Linked DNA regions of Geobacillus stearothermophilus ATCC 12980. The protein of the gene in region 1 binds, or shares a complex with, the protein of each later gene. Each region holds a gene or a part of one and is shown in the gene's direction. Other genes may lie near its edges. The genes, in order: dnaB and dnaG.

Region 1 (2,904 bases):
CGCTCGCTTGGCGACATCAACGTGCAAGTCATTATGGAGAAGTTGGGCGGGGGCGGACATTTGACAAATGCTGCCGCCCAACTGTCCGGGGTGACGGTCGGAGAGGCGGAGCGGCAACTGCGGGAAGCCATTCATGACTATTTTGAGGGGGGGAATCCATCATGAAGGTCATCTTTTTAAAGGATGTCAAAGGAAAAGGGAAAAAAGGGGAAATCAAAAATGTCGCCGACGGCTATGCCAACAACTTCTTATTTAAACAAGGGCTGGCCATTGAAGCGACGCCAGCCAATTTAAAAGCGCTCGAGGCGCAAAAACAAAAAGAGCAGCGCCAGGCGGCCGAGGAGCTGGCGAATGCGAAAAAATTGAAAGAACAGCTTGAGAAGCTGACAGTAACCATTCCAGCAAAGGCAGGCGAAGGCGGCCGTTTGTTCGGCTCGATTACGAGCAAACAAATCGCCGAGTCGCTGCAAGCCCAACACGGCTTGAAGCTCGACAAGCGCAAAATTGAGCTTGCCGATGCCATTCGCGCGCTTGGATACACGAACGTGCCGGTGAAACTCCACCCAGAGGTAACGGCGACGCTGAAAGTGCATGTGACAGAACAAAAATAACGGCGACGTCTCATTTCAGGAAGCGAAGATGCCCCCGCCCGCTGCGGCGGGGCTCCTTTGCTTATTAGCTGCAACAGAGAAAGATACAACGGGGGAAAAGGTGGTGAAACGATGAGCGAGCTGTTTTCAGAACGAATTCCTCCACAAAGCATTGAAGCTGAGCAAGCGGTGCTTGGCGCCGTATTTTTGGATCCCGCTGCGTTAGTGCCTGCTTCGGAAATTTTAATCCCAGAGGATTTTTACCGTGCAGCCCATCAAAAAATTTTTCACGCCATGCTTCGCGTCGCCGACAGGGGGGAGCCGGTCGATTTGGTGACGGTGACGGCGGAACTCGCCGCTTCCGAGCAGCTTGAGGAAATCGGCGGCGTCTCCTACTTAAGCGAGCTCGCCGACGCCGTGCCAACAGCGGCCAACGTCGAATATTACGCCCGCATCGTCGAGGAAAAATCGGTGCTGCGCCGCCTCATCCGCACAGCGACATCGATCGCGCAAGACGGATATACAAGGGAAGACGAGATCGACGTTTTGCTTGATGAAGCTGAGCGCAAAATTATGGAGGTTTCCCAACGGAAGCATTCGGGCGCCTTTAAAAATATTAAGGACATTCTCGTGCAAACGTATGACAATATTGAGATGCTCCATAACCGGGATGGGGAAATCACCGGCATCCCGACCGGGTTCACCGAGCTTGACCGGATGACGTCCGGTTTTCAGCGGAGCGATTTGATTATCGTGGCCGCCCGGCCGTCGGTTGGGAAAACAGCGTTCGCCTTAAATATTGCCCAAAATGTAGCGACGAAAACGAATGAAAATGTCGCCATTTTCAGTTTGGAGATGAGCGCCCAGCAGCTGGTGATGCGGATGCTTTGTGCAGAAGGCAACATTAACGCGCAAAACTTGCGCACCGGCAAATTGACGCCGGAAGACTGGGGCAAGCTGACGATGGCGATGGGGAGTTTATCGAACGCCGGCATTTATATCGACGACACGCCGAGCATCCGCGTCAGCGACATTCGCGCCAAATGCCGCCGGCTTAAGCAGGAAAGCGGGCTCGGCATGATTGTCATTGATTATTTGCAGCTCATTCAAGGGAGCGGACGTAGCAAAGAAAATCGCCAACAGGAAGTATCGGAAATTTCCCGCTCGCTGAAGGCGCTCGCCCGCGAGCTTGAAGTGCCGGTCATCGCCTTGTCGCAGCTGTCGCGCAGCGTCGAGCAGCGCCAAGACAAACGGCCGATGATGTCCGATATTCGTGAATCCGGAAGCATTGAGCAAGACGCCGACATTGTCGCCTTTTTGTACCGCGATGACTATTACAACAAAGATTCTGAGAACAAAAACATCATTGAAATCATTATTGCCAAACAGCGCAATGGTCCAGTCGGAACGGTGCAGCTCGCTTTTATTAAAGAGTATAATAAGTTTGTCAACCTAGAGCGCCGCTTCGATGAGGCGCAAATTCCGCCGGGGGCGTAAACCGGCTCACGTTGGCGGCAGGCGCCTCCTTTCGGGTTTAATAGACGAACAAAAAGTTTATAACTGTTTAAAATGTTCGTGTTTCATTGACTTTGCACCGAAAAACTGATACACTGACAATGTTTAGACCGAGGAAACTGGAGGTGCTCGCCATGTCGTCAGTCGTTGTTGTCGGCACGCAATGGGGCGATGAAGGAAAAGGGAAAATTACAGACTTTTTATCGGAAAACGCGGAAGTCATTGCCCGGTACCAGGGAGGGAACAACGCCGGACACACGATCGTGTTTAACGGAGAGCGGTATAAGCTTCACTTAATCCCGTCGGGCATTTTTTATAAAGACAAAATTTGCGTCATCGGCAACGGCATGGTCATTGATCCGAAAGCGCTTGTCGCCGAGCTTTCCTATTTGCATGAGCGCGGCGTTTCGACCGATAATTTGCGCATCAGCAACCGCGCCCATGTCATTTTGCCGTATCATTTGAAATTGGATGGGCTTGAGGAAGAGCGGAAAGGCACCAATAAAATCGGCACGACGAAAAAAGGAATCGGGCCGGCGTACATGGATAAAGCAGCGCGCATCGGCATCCGCATCATCGATTTGCTCGACCGCGATGTGTTTGCGGAAAAGCTGGCCCGCAACTTGGAAGAGAAAAACATGTTGTTCGAAAAAGTGTACGGTGCCGAAGGGTTCCGCTTCGAGGACATTTTTGAAGAGTATTACGAGTATGGCCAGCAAATCGCAAAATACGTCTGTGATACATCGGTCGTATTGAACAACGCGCTTGATGAAGGACGCCGCGTCCTGTTTGAAGGAGC
Region 2 (10,664 bases), 890 kb from region 1 along the record:
GGGTGGCCGTCAGCGAGCGCGACATCATCTATGCCGTACAGCTGGCGAAAAAAGGGGCGCTTGACGGCCTCATCCAGCTGTACGAAGAAGAGATTACGAAAAATGCCAAAGGGAAGTCGATCCGCGTCAAAACGCTCGGCCAGCGTTATTACGTGGCGGCGATTGAACAACACGACTTGACGTTTGGCATCGGGCCGGCCGGAACCGGGAAAACGTACTTGGCGGTTGTCATGGCGGTGAAGGCGCTGAAAAACGGCAGCGTCAAACGCATCATTTTGACCCGACCGGCTGTCGAGGCGGGGGAAAGCCTCGGCTTTTTGCCCGGCGACTTGAAGGAGAAAGTCGACCCGTATTTGCGCCCACTGTACGATGCGCTAAACGACGTGCTCGGAGCGGAGTATGTGCAGCGCCTCATTGAACGCGGCACGATTGAGATCGCTCCGCTCGCCTATATGCGTGGCCGGACGCTTGAGGATGCGTTCGTCATTCTGGACGAAGCGCAAAATACGACGCCGGCGCAAATGAAAATGTTTTTAACCCGGCTTGGTTTTGGGTCAAAAATGGTGATCACCGGCGATATTTCCCAAGTCGACCTGCCAAAAGGAGTCGAGTCGGGGCTGTCGGTCGCGAAGCGCATTTTGGCTTCCATCAGCGGCATTGCTTTTGTGTTTTTGGAGCAGTCTGATGTTGTCCGCCATCCGCTTGTGGCGAAAATTATTAATGCCTACGATGAGGCCGGCTTATAGAGCACAGACCGGGATGGATGGCACAGCTTTTCTTACAAAGCGAGGGGAAAACCGGTGGGAAGGCTTCGTTTTTTTCTCGAGCGGACAAAAGACGTCCGCTTCGTCCGCTTTTGGCTGTTTTTGTTTTTGGCTGCGCTGTTGTTTGCTGTGTTGTACTGGCAAGTGAAACCGCGCCAATATGAGCTGCGCCTGTTTGACGTCGCTAAAGAAACGATCCGCTCGCCGGTGACGGTTGAGGACAAAGAAGCGACAGCCAGGCTGAAAGAAGAAGCAGCCGCCAAAGTGGCAGACGTTTATACGTTGAAAAAAGAATATGCCGAAAACCGTGTCGATCTTCTTTCCTCGCTGTTTGCCGCCATTGAGAGCGTGCAAAACGAGGCGGGTTCGGGCCGTTCGCCCGGTGATTTGACAGCGAAGCTCGAGGAACGGCTGCCGCCGGAGTGGTTTGCCTACCTGTCCTCTGAAGAATGGCGGCGGCTGCTCAGCGCTTCTCCCGGTGAACTCGAGACAGCCAAAGAAGCAGCGTTGACGGCCGTGCATGCGGCCATGAGCGAGCGCATTTCCCAGGCGGAGCTTGACGAGGCGCGCGCGAAAGCAGCGACAGAGCTCAAGTATGCGGCGCTGTCGCCGGCGTTGCGCGAAACCGTCGCCAAGTTGTGCCGGCAGGCTGTCATTCCGAACGTCGTCTACGACCGGACGGCGACGGAAGAAAAGCGGCGGCAGGCGATGGATGAAGTGAAGCCAGTGAAAATTTTGCAAGGGCAAGTGATCGTGGAGGAAGGGCAATTTATTACGAGTGACATTTACCACCGGCTTGAGCTCGTCGGCCTGCTTGGCGGCGGACGCCCGCATTGGCCGGCCGCGGGGCTTTGTTTGTTCGTGCTGCTCTTGCTTGCGCCGCTCGCTTACTATTTCCGCGCCGAGAAGACGAATGAAAACTTGCTGCTTTATGGAGCGGTGTTCACGTTGATGATGGCGGTGATGGTGCTCATTCGCCTGCTGCCGTCCGGCGGGGCCGTTTCGGCTGGCTATCTCGTTCCGGCAGCGTTCGGTCCGATGCTTGTCCGCGTGCTGCTTGGCGAGCGGCTGGCGGTGATGACCGCCATCATTGGGGCGGTGTGCGGCAGCATCTTGTTTAATGAAGAAATCGGGGCGACTGGCGCCGTATCGGTGTCCTTGGCTGTTTATTTGCTCGCTGGCGGCCTGGCTGGGACGTTTTGCCTGCCGAAGGAGCTGGCGAAGGCGAAAATTTGGCGGGCCGGTGTGCTTGTTGCCGTCGTCAATGCGGGTTTGCTCCTATCGTTGTTGCTAATGAAAAATGGCCGCTACTCGCTGGCTGAGATCGGCCTTTTTCTTCTCATGGCGGCGGCCTCCGGCATTTTCTCCGCCATTTTGACGATCGGGCTGCTGCCGGTGTTTGAGACGGCATTCGGCATTTTGTCGCCGCTTCGCCTCATTGAGCTGTCGAATCCAAATCACCCGCTGTTGCGCAAATTGTTGACGGAGGCGCCGGGGACGTATCATCACAGCATCATGGTCGCCAATTTGGCGGAAGCGGCGTGCGAGGCGATCGGCGCCGACGGCTTGCTAGCGCGCGTCGCCTGCTATTACCACGACATCGGCAAGACAAAGCGGCCCCGCTATTTCATTGAAAACCAAATGGGCGGCAATCCGCACGATCATTTGTCGCCGCAATTGAGCAAAAATATTATTATCGCCCATGTCACCGACGGCGTCGCCTTGCTTCGCAAGCACCGGCTGCCAAAGGAGATTGTCGACATCGCCGAACAGCATCATGGCACGACGCTGCTCAAGTATTTTTATCATAAAGCGCTCGAGCAAACGGGAGTGGTCTCCGAAGCCGAGTTCCGCTATCCCGGGCCGAAGCCGCAGACGAAAGAGGCGGCGGTCATCAACATTGCCGACAGCGTCGAGGCGGCTGTCCGTTCGTTGGCCAACCCCTCGCAGGAAAAAATCGAAAAGATCGTCCGGGGGATCATCGCCGACCGCCTGCAGGACAACCAGTTGAACGAGTGCGACATCACGATGAAAGAGTTGGAGATCGTCGCCCGTTCGCTTTGTGAGACGCTCAACGGCGTCTTCCATTCGCGCATTGAATACCCGGAAGTACGAAAGGAAAAGGTGAAGCATGCATGACCATTCACATCGACTTTATCGACGAAACGGGCGAAGTGACCGCAGAGCAGCTTGAGATGCTCGAGCAACTCCTTCGCGAAGCGGCAGCGAGCGAGAACGTGCCGGACGGGACGGAAGTGGGCGTCTCATTCGTGGACAACGAGCGCATTCGCCTGATGAACCGCGACTATCGCGGCAAAGACGCTCCGACTGATGTGCTTTCGTTCGCGTTGGAAGAGGAAGGAGAGGGCGAAGTCGACATCATCGGCGCCGATATGCCGCTGGTGCTTGGCGACATCGTCATCTCCATTCCGAAGGCGAAAGAGCAAGCGGCGGAATACGGGCATTCGTTCATGCGCGAGCTCGGGTTTTTGGCCGTGCACGGTTTTTTGCATTTGCTTGGCTATGACCACGAAACGGAAGAGGAAGAGCGCGTCATGTTTGCCAAGCAAGAGGAAATATTGACGCGGTTCGGATTGACGCGATAGCCATGCGAGGTGCGAGGGAACGGGATCGTTTCGCCTGGGCTTGGGCGGGAATGAAGGCGGCGGTGAAGGAGGAGGCGCATTTGCGTTTTCACTTGGCGGCCGCCGTTGTTGCCTTTGCGCTCGGTTTCGCTGTCGGGCTGTCGCGCTGGGAGTGGATTGTGTTAGTGCTGACAGTTGGTGCGGTCGTTACACTCGAGCTGGTGAATACAGCCATCGAGCGCACGGTCGACTTGGTGACAGGAGAGTTTCACCCGCTGGCGAAAGCGGCGAAAGATATCGCTGCTGCGGCTGTGCTCGTGGCTGCCGGGGTTGCTGTCATCATCGGGGCGCTGCTGTTTTGGCCGCATCTTCGCTGAACGAACGAGAGATAAAATTCTAATTTTTCTGTTACATTTTTGTTTCAAATGATGAAATTGGCGGCGATTTTTTGTAAAATAATAAAAGAAAGCAGCGTTTGCTTTCAGGAAAGGAAGAGCCATTCATGGAGATCGAACAGCTCATTGCCGAAGCGAAAAAAGCGCGCGAATTCGCATACGTGCCTTATTCGAAATTCAAAGTCGGCGCCGCGTTGCTGACGAAAGACGGCAGTGTGTACCGCGGCTGCAACATTGAAAACGCCGCTTACAGCGTGTGCAATTGCGCGGAGCGGATCGCGCTGTTTAAGGCGTATTCCGAAGGGGAAACGGAGTTTGCCGCCCTCGCGGTCATTGCCGACACTCCCCGCCCGGTTCCGCCGTGCGGCGCATGCCGTCAAGTGATCGCTGAGCTTTGCCCTAGCGATATGAAAGTCATTTTGGCCAATATCAACGGCGATGTCAAAATCGTCACCGTTCAAGAACTGCTGCCAGATGCTTTTTCAGCGGAGGATATGCATGAATAAGGAAGGATACAAATCAGGGTTTGTTGCCATTATCGGAAGACCGAACGTAGGAAAATCGACGTTTTTAAACCGTGTCGTCGGGCAAAAAATCGCCATTATGAGCGACAAACCGCAGACGACGCGCAATAAAATCCAAGGCGTGTACACCGATGAGGACGCACAAATCATTTTTATCGACACTCCCGGGGTGCATAAACCGAAGCATAAACTCGGCGATTTTATGATGAAAGTGGCGCTCAATGCGCTGCGCGAAGTCGATTTGATTTTGTTTATGGTCAATGCCGAGGAAGGGTTTGGGCGCGGCGAGGCGTTCATTATGGAGCGCTTGAAAGAAGTCGATACGCCGGTGTTTTTGGTGATCAACAAAATCGATCGCGTTCACCCGGATGAGCTGCTGCCGCTCATTGACCAGTACAAGGATTTGCACCCTTTTGCGGAAATTGTGCCGATTTCAGCGCTTGAAGGAAACAATGTCGAGCGTCTGCTGGAGCAAATTAAAGAGCGGTTGCCGGAAGGACCGCAATATTATCCACCGGATCAAGTCACCGACCATCCGGAGCAGTTTATCATCGCCGAGCTCATTCGCGAGAAAGCGCTTCACTTGACGCGCGAGGAAGTTCCACATTCGATCGCCGTCGTCGTCGAACGCATTGAGCGGCGCGAAGAGACGGGCACGGTTTACGTCGGGGCTGTCATCGTTGTTGAGCGCGATTCGCAAAAAGGAATCATCATCGGCAAGCAAGGCCGGATGTTAAAGGAAATCGGACAGCGGGCGCGCGCTGACATTGAGGCACTGCTTGGATCCAAAGTGTTTTTGGAGCTGTGGGTGAAGGTGCAAAAGGACTGGCGCAACCGCCTTTCGCAGTTGCGCGACTTCGGGTTTCGCGAGGACGAGTATTGACGGCTAGAAAATTTTACGCGACATAAACGGGTTTTGCCCGAGCCAACCTATAGGTAAAACCACCAATATGCAATGCCTGCAGGCAGAAAGAGGTGTCATTCCATGCTTGAGTTTACTTGGAAGTTGTTTAGCCAAACAGGCAATATCGATACGTACTTGTTGTTTAAAGAGTTGGAACGGGAGCAGCGGCTCGGCGGTGAGGAGCAGAACACCGACCAGAAAGAAATCGACCAGCCGATCTCTTAGCATCGTCACTGGCCCAATTGGTGGTGGTTCAATGTTTGAAAAGTGTGAAGCGATCGTGATGCGGACCATCGATTATGGCGAGACGAATAAAATTGTCACATTGTTTACAAGGGAATGGGGAAAGGTGGCTGTGATGGCGCGAGGTGCGAAAAAGCCAAGCAGCCGCCTTTCTGCTGTTACGCAGCCGCTCGCCTATGGCCATTATTTGATCCGCCGCAGCCGCGGCGTCGGCGTTCTCCATCAAGGGGAGCTCATTGATTCGATGCGGGCGCTGCGTGAAGATTTGTTTGCCGCTGCCTATGCCGCGTATATTGTGGAGCTCACCGACAAAAGCACAGAAGAGCAAAAGCGCAATCCGTACTTGTTTGAGCTGTTGCGGCAGACGTTACAGTATATGAGCGAAGGGCGCGATTTAGAGATCATGGCGTTGATTTATGAGATGAAAATGCTCCCAGTGCTCGGCATTCCGCCGGTGCTTGACCGTTGCGCGCGTTGCGGGGCGACAGAAGGGAGCGTCTCGTTTTCGGTCAAGGAGGCGGGCTTCCTTTGTCATCGCTGCGAGGAGGCCGACCCGCACCGGATGCCGTTGTCGCCAGCGTCGGCCCGGCTGTTGCGCCTGTTTTTCCATATTGATCTTGCCCGGCTGGGCGCGATTTCGGTCAAAGAAACGACAAAGGCGGAATTGAAGGCGGTGCTGTCGGCGTACTACGATGAATATGCCGGCCTGTCGCTGAAGGCGAAACGCTTTTTGCAGCAAATGAGCGTGCTGAAAGACACACTCGCCCCCGATAGCGGCCAGGATGCTTAATTTTCCTTGTAAACGCGTGATGTAGTATAATATAAACAAGGATGATAGCGTGAGGGACCTTTTGGCAAGGTGGTGAGCGACGATCGAACTGAATAAACGCCAGGAACAAATTTTGCAAATTGTCAAAGACTACGGGCCGATCACCGGCGAGAGCATCGCCGAAAAGCTGAACTTGACGCGGGCGACGCTGCGGCCCGATCTCGCGATTTTGACGATGGCCGGCTATTTGGAAGCGCGGCCGCGCGTCGGTTATTTTTATACCGGAAAAACGGGCACGCAGCTGTTCGCCGATAAGATTAAAAAATTAAAAGTTGAAGACTACCAGTCCATCCCGGTCGTCGTCAACGAAAACGTGAGCGTCTATGATGCGATTGTCACGATGTTTTTGGAAGACGTCGGCACGCTGTTTGTCGTCGATGAGGAGTCGCTTCTTGCGGGCGTTTTGTCGCGCAAAGACTTGCTGCGCGCGAGCATCGGCAAACAGGAACTGACAGCGATTCCCGTTAATATTATCATGACAAGGATGCCGAACATCGCTGTTTGTTATAAAGATGATCCGCTGATTGAGGTGGCCGAACGGCTGATCGAGAAGCAAATCGACGCTATGCCGGTCGTGCGCAAAACGGAGAAGGGGTATGAAGTGATCGGCCGCATTACGAAAACGAATATGACGAAAGCGTTCGTCTCATTAGCCAAAGACGATGTGTGAGCGAAAAGGAGGAACAAAATGAATCAACGCCTCGTTTATGTCGTATCCGACTCGGGCGGGGAGACGGCTGAGCTTGTCGTCAAGGCGGCGGCCAGCCAGTTTTACGCCTCGCCGGTTCAAATCAAGCGCGTTCCATACGTAGAGGATAAAACGACGTTAGCCGAAGTGGTCGCGTTGGCCAAAATGAACCAAGCCATTATTGCCTTTACGCTCGTTATTCCGGAAATGCGCGAATTTTTGCTTGCCGAGGCGGCGCGCGAAGGGGTGGTCGCTTACGATATCATCGGCCCACTCATCGAAAAAATGAGCGGCTTGTTCCAGCTGACGCCAAGGTATGAGCCGGGCCAGGTGCGCGTGCTCGACGAAGATTACTTCAAAAAAATCGAAGCGATCGAATTCGCCGTCAAATACGACGACGGCCGCGACCCACGCGGCATTTTGCGCGCTGATATTGTGTTGATCGGCGTATCGCGCACATCGAAAACGCCGCTGTCGCAATACTTGGCGCATAAGCGGCTGAAGGTGGCAAACGTACCGATCGTTCCGGAAGTCGAGCCGCCCGAGCAGCTGTTTCAAGTCGGGCCAGGCAAATGCTTCGGTTTGAAAATCAGCCCGGACAAGCTGCTGTCGATCCGCCGCGAGCGTTTGAAATCGCTCGGCTTGAACGACCAAGCCATCTATGCGAACATGGATCGCATTAAAGAAGAGCTGGCTTATTTTGACGAAGTCGTAAAAAAAATCGGCTGCGATGTCATCGATGTAACGAACAAAGCTGTGGAAGAAACGGCAAGCATCATTATGAAAAAGTTGAAGTGTTAAGAACGTTGGATCCGCCTGTTTTGTCCGCACGATTTCCTGCCGGTAATCGTGCGCTTTTTTATGGCATACGTCCCTGAGTTATATTATAATAAAAAATTGCGGGAAAAATGACCCTGCATAGGTTTAGAGTGGGCATAAGTCGAGTAAACTATTTATAGCTGTTTGTCAAGGAAAACAAGGGAAAAGTTTTCGACAAAAACCGCCGGGCGCCCGAAAAAAAAGAAGGATTTTTGGGGATGATGTAGAATAATAGGGAGTGTGAAGCCTTCCCTTGCTTTAGGGGCCAGGTTGTCCGCTGCAACAAAGTCAAAAAAAATGAAATGTTCCCTTTGGCCTTGAAATATAATATATCGAAGCGCCCTTTCGCCAGCTTGACGCCGTTTGCTTTACGGAGGCGGCGGGCGGATTGGGAGGGCCGGCTGTTGCGGGCAAGGGGGAAGGCAAAACGGAGGAGTTGAAAAAATTTGTCGAAAGTAAAAGGGAAATCGGCTGACAGCCGAGAATAAATTAAATTATGATACGGGGTTGTTCGTATGGGACATCGCATTCCCGAAGAAACGATTGAAGCCATTCGCCGCGGCGTCGATATTGTGGATGTCATCGGCGAATACGTCCAGCTGAAACGGCAGGGCCGCAACTATTTTGGCTTATGCCCCTTTCATGGGGAAAAGACGCCGTCGTTTTCCGTTTCTCCGGAAAAGCAAATTTTCCACTGCTTCGGTTGCGGAGCAGGAGGGAATGCCTTCACGTTTTTAATGGACATCGAGGGCATTCCGTTTGTGGAAGCGGCCAAACGGCTTGCGGCCAAGGCAGGCGTCGATTTGTCCGTCTATGAGCTGGATGTTCGCGGGCGCGATGATGGTCAGACGGACGAGGCGAAGGCGATGACGGAAGCGCATGCCTTGCTGAAACGATTTTACCATCATTTGCTTGTCCATACAAAAGAAGGACAAGCCGCGCTTGATTACTTGCAGGCGCGCGGATGGACAAAAGAAACGATCGACCGGTTTGAAATCGGCTATGCCCCGGATGCACCTGATGCGGCGGCCAAGTTGCTGGAGAGCCATTCCTTTTCTCTTCCGGTGATGGAAAAGGCGGGGTTGTTGACGAAAAAAGAGGACGGGCGATACGTCGACCGGTTCCGGAACCGCATTATGTTTCCGATCCACGACCACCGCGGCGAAACGGTGGGGTTTTCCGGCCGCCTGCTCGGCGAAGGGCATCCGAAATATGTCAACAGCCCAGAAACGCCCGTTTTCCGCAAAGGGGCGATTCTATACCACTTTCATGCGGCGCGGGTGCCGATCCGCAAGCGGCAGGAGGCGCTGCTTGTCGAAGGGTTTGCCGATGTCATTTCCGCAGCGCAGGCCGGCATCGATTATGCCATTGCGACGATGGGGACGTCGCTGACCGAGGAGCAGGCGCGCATTTTGCGCCGCCATGCGGACACTATAACGATTTGTTATGACGGCGACAGCGCCGGGATCGAAGCCGCTTGGCGCGCTGCTGAGCAGCTGAGCGCATTGGGATGCCGCGTCAAGGTGGCATCCCTTCCGAACGGTCTTGACCCGGATGAATATATACGTGTTTATGGCGGTGAACGGTTTGCCGGAGAAGTGGCTGCCGCCCGACCGCTCGTGGCGTTTAAAATGGCGTATTTGCGGCGCGGAAAAAATTTGCAGCACGAAGGGGAGCGGCTCCGCTATATTGATGAAGCGCTCCGGGAGATCGGCAAGCTGTCGAGCCCGGTGGAACAAGATTATTATTTGCGCCAGCTCGCCGAAGAGTTTTCGTTGTCGCTTTCCGCTCTTCATGAGCAGCTGTCCCGCAGCCAGCGCGAGAGGACAAAGCCGCGGGAGGCGCCCGATGGGGAAACGGCGCGGCCGATGCTGGCGAAAAAGTTGCTGCCGGCTTTTCAAAATGCGGAACGGTTGCTGCTTGCTCATATGATGAGAAGCCGCGATGTGGCGCTGGTCGTTCAAGAGCGGATTGGCGGCCGGTTTAACATCGAGGAGCATCGGGCGTTAGCCGCTTATATTTACGCCTTTTACGAAGAAGGGCATGAAGCCGACCCGGGTGCGCTCATCTCAAGAATCCCCGGCGAGTTGCAGCCGCTCGCGAGCGAGCTGTCGCTTTTATTGATCGCAGATGACGTTTCCGAACAGGAGCTCGAGGATTATATCAGGCATGTGTTGAATCGCCCAAAATGGTTAATGCTAAAGGTAAAAGAACAAGAAAAAACGGAAGCGGAGCGAAGAAAGGACTTTTTGACAGCCGCCCGCATCGCCAAAGAAATGATTGAAATGAAAAAAATGTTATCTTCCTCATAATATGGTGGTATGAGTTTTTAAAGGAGGTAATGAAATGGCCGAAAAACCAGCCCAATCAAAGCAGGCCGAGGCGGCTGCCGGCGAAACGCTGGAGCAGGTGAAAGAGCAGCTCGCTGAGCTCGGCAAGAAGCGCGGCATCCTCACATACGAAGAAATTGCCGAGCGGCTTTCCGGCTTTGATTTGGACTCCGACCAAATGGACGAATATTATGAATACTTGGCTGACCAAGGCATTGAAGTCATCAGCGAATCCGATTTGGAAGCCGATCCGGACATCGATGAGCTGGCCAAGGAGGCGGAATTCGACTTAAATGACTTATCCGTTCCTCCCGGCGTGAAAATCAATGACCCGGTGCGCATGTACTTAAAAGAAATCGGCCGTGTCCCCCTTTTATCAGCGGAAGAAGAAATTGAGCTGGCGAAGCGGATCGAACAAGGCGATGAAGAGGCGAAGCGCCGGCTGACGGAAGCCAACCTCCGCCTCGTCGTCAGCATTGCCAAACGGTATGTCGGCCGCGGCATGCTTTTCCTCGATTTGATCCAGGAAGGGAACATGGGGCTGATCAAGGCGGTTGAAAAGTTTGATTACCGCAAGGGCTAC

What was found.
Region 2: the proteins of dnaB (region 1) and dnaG are in contact, whole or in part, in a crystal structure (PDB 2R6A), measured with the Geobacillus stearothermophilus proteins. Residues at the interface, in WP_033016901.1 of Geobacillus stearothermophilus: Ser13 (codon at 759), Glu15 (codon at 765), Ala16 (codon at 768), Gln18 (codon at 774), Glu91 (codon at 993), Leu92 (codon at 996), Asp94 (codon at 1,002), Ala95 (codon at 1,005), Val96 (codon at 1,008), Pro97 (codon at 1,011), Thr98 (codon at 1,014), Ala99 (codon at 1,017), Ala100 (codon at 1,020), Asn101 (codon at 1,023), Tyr104 (codon at 1,032), Tyr105 (codon at 1,035), Ile108 (codon at 1,044); in WP_049624496.1 of Geobacillus stearothermophilus: Lys456 (codon at 9,632), Leu457 (codon at 9,635), Leu458 (codon at 9,638), Pro459 (codon at 9,641), Ala460 (codon at 9,644), Asn463 (codon at 9,653), Ala464 (codon at 9,656), Leu467 (codon at 9,665), Leu535 (codon at 9,869), Leu536 (codon at 9,872), Ile537 (codon at 9,875), Ala538 (codon at 9,878), Gln544 (codon at 9,896), Glu545 (codon at 9,899), Asp548 (codon at 9,908), Tyr549 (codon at 9,911), His552 (codon at 9,920).

What each region holds. Positions count from the first base shown.
Region 1 is NZ_CP128494.1:2,810,305-2,813,208, reverse strand. It holds dnaB (replicative DNA helicase), read left to right. Parts: upstream 1-722; coding sequence 723-2,087; downstream 2,088-2,904. Other genes in the region: QSJ10_RS15230 (adenylosuccinate synthase), read left to right, coding at 2,240-2,904; rplI (50S ribosomal protein L9), read left to right, coding at 162-611; QSJ10_RS15245 (DHH family phosphoesterase), read left to right, coding at 1-165. UniProt on the Escherichia coli protein: The main replicative DNA helicase, it participates in initiation and elongation during chromosome replication. Travels ahead of the DNA replisome, separating dsDNA into templates for DNA synthesis.
Region 2 is NZ_CP128494.1:1,921,998-1,932,661, reverse strand. The notes cover bases 7,743-10,664. They hold dnaG (DNA primase), read left to right. Parts: upstream 7,743-8,266; coding sequence 8,267-10,063; downstream 10,064-10,664. Other genes in these bases: rpoD (RNA polymerase sigma factor RpoD), read left to right, coding at 10,098-10,664. In the rest of the region: QSJ10_RS10515 (PhoH family protein), read left to right, coding at 1-746; QSJ10_RS10510 (HD family phosphohydrolase), read left to right, coding at 801-2,903; rRNA maturation RNase YbeY, read left to right, coding at 2,900-3,370; QSJ10_RS10500 (diacylglycerol kinase family protein), read left to right, coding at 3,373-3,726; QSJ10_RS10495 (cytidine deaminase), read left to right, coding at 3,852-4,250; GTPase Era, read left to right, coding at 4,243-5,151; QSJ10_RS10485 (YqzL family protein), read left to right, coding at 5,254-5,397; DNA repair protein RecO, read left to right, coding at 5,429-6,205; transcriptional regulator CcpN, read left to right, coding at 6,318-6,914; QSJ10_RS10470 (pyruvate, water dikinase regulatory protein), read left to right, coding at 6,933-7,733. UniProt on the Escherichia coli protein: RNA polymerase that catalyzes the synthesis of short RNA molecules used as primers for DNA polymerase during DNA replication.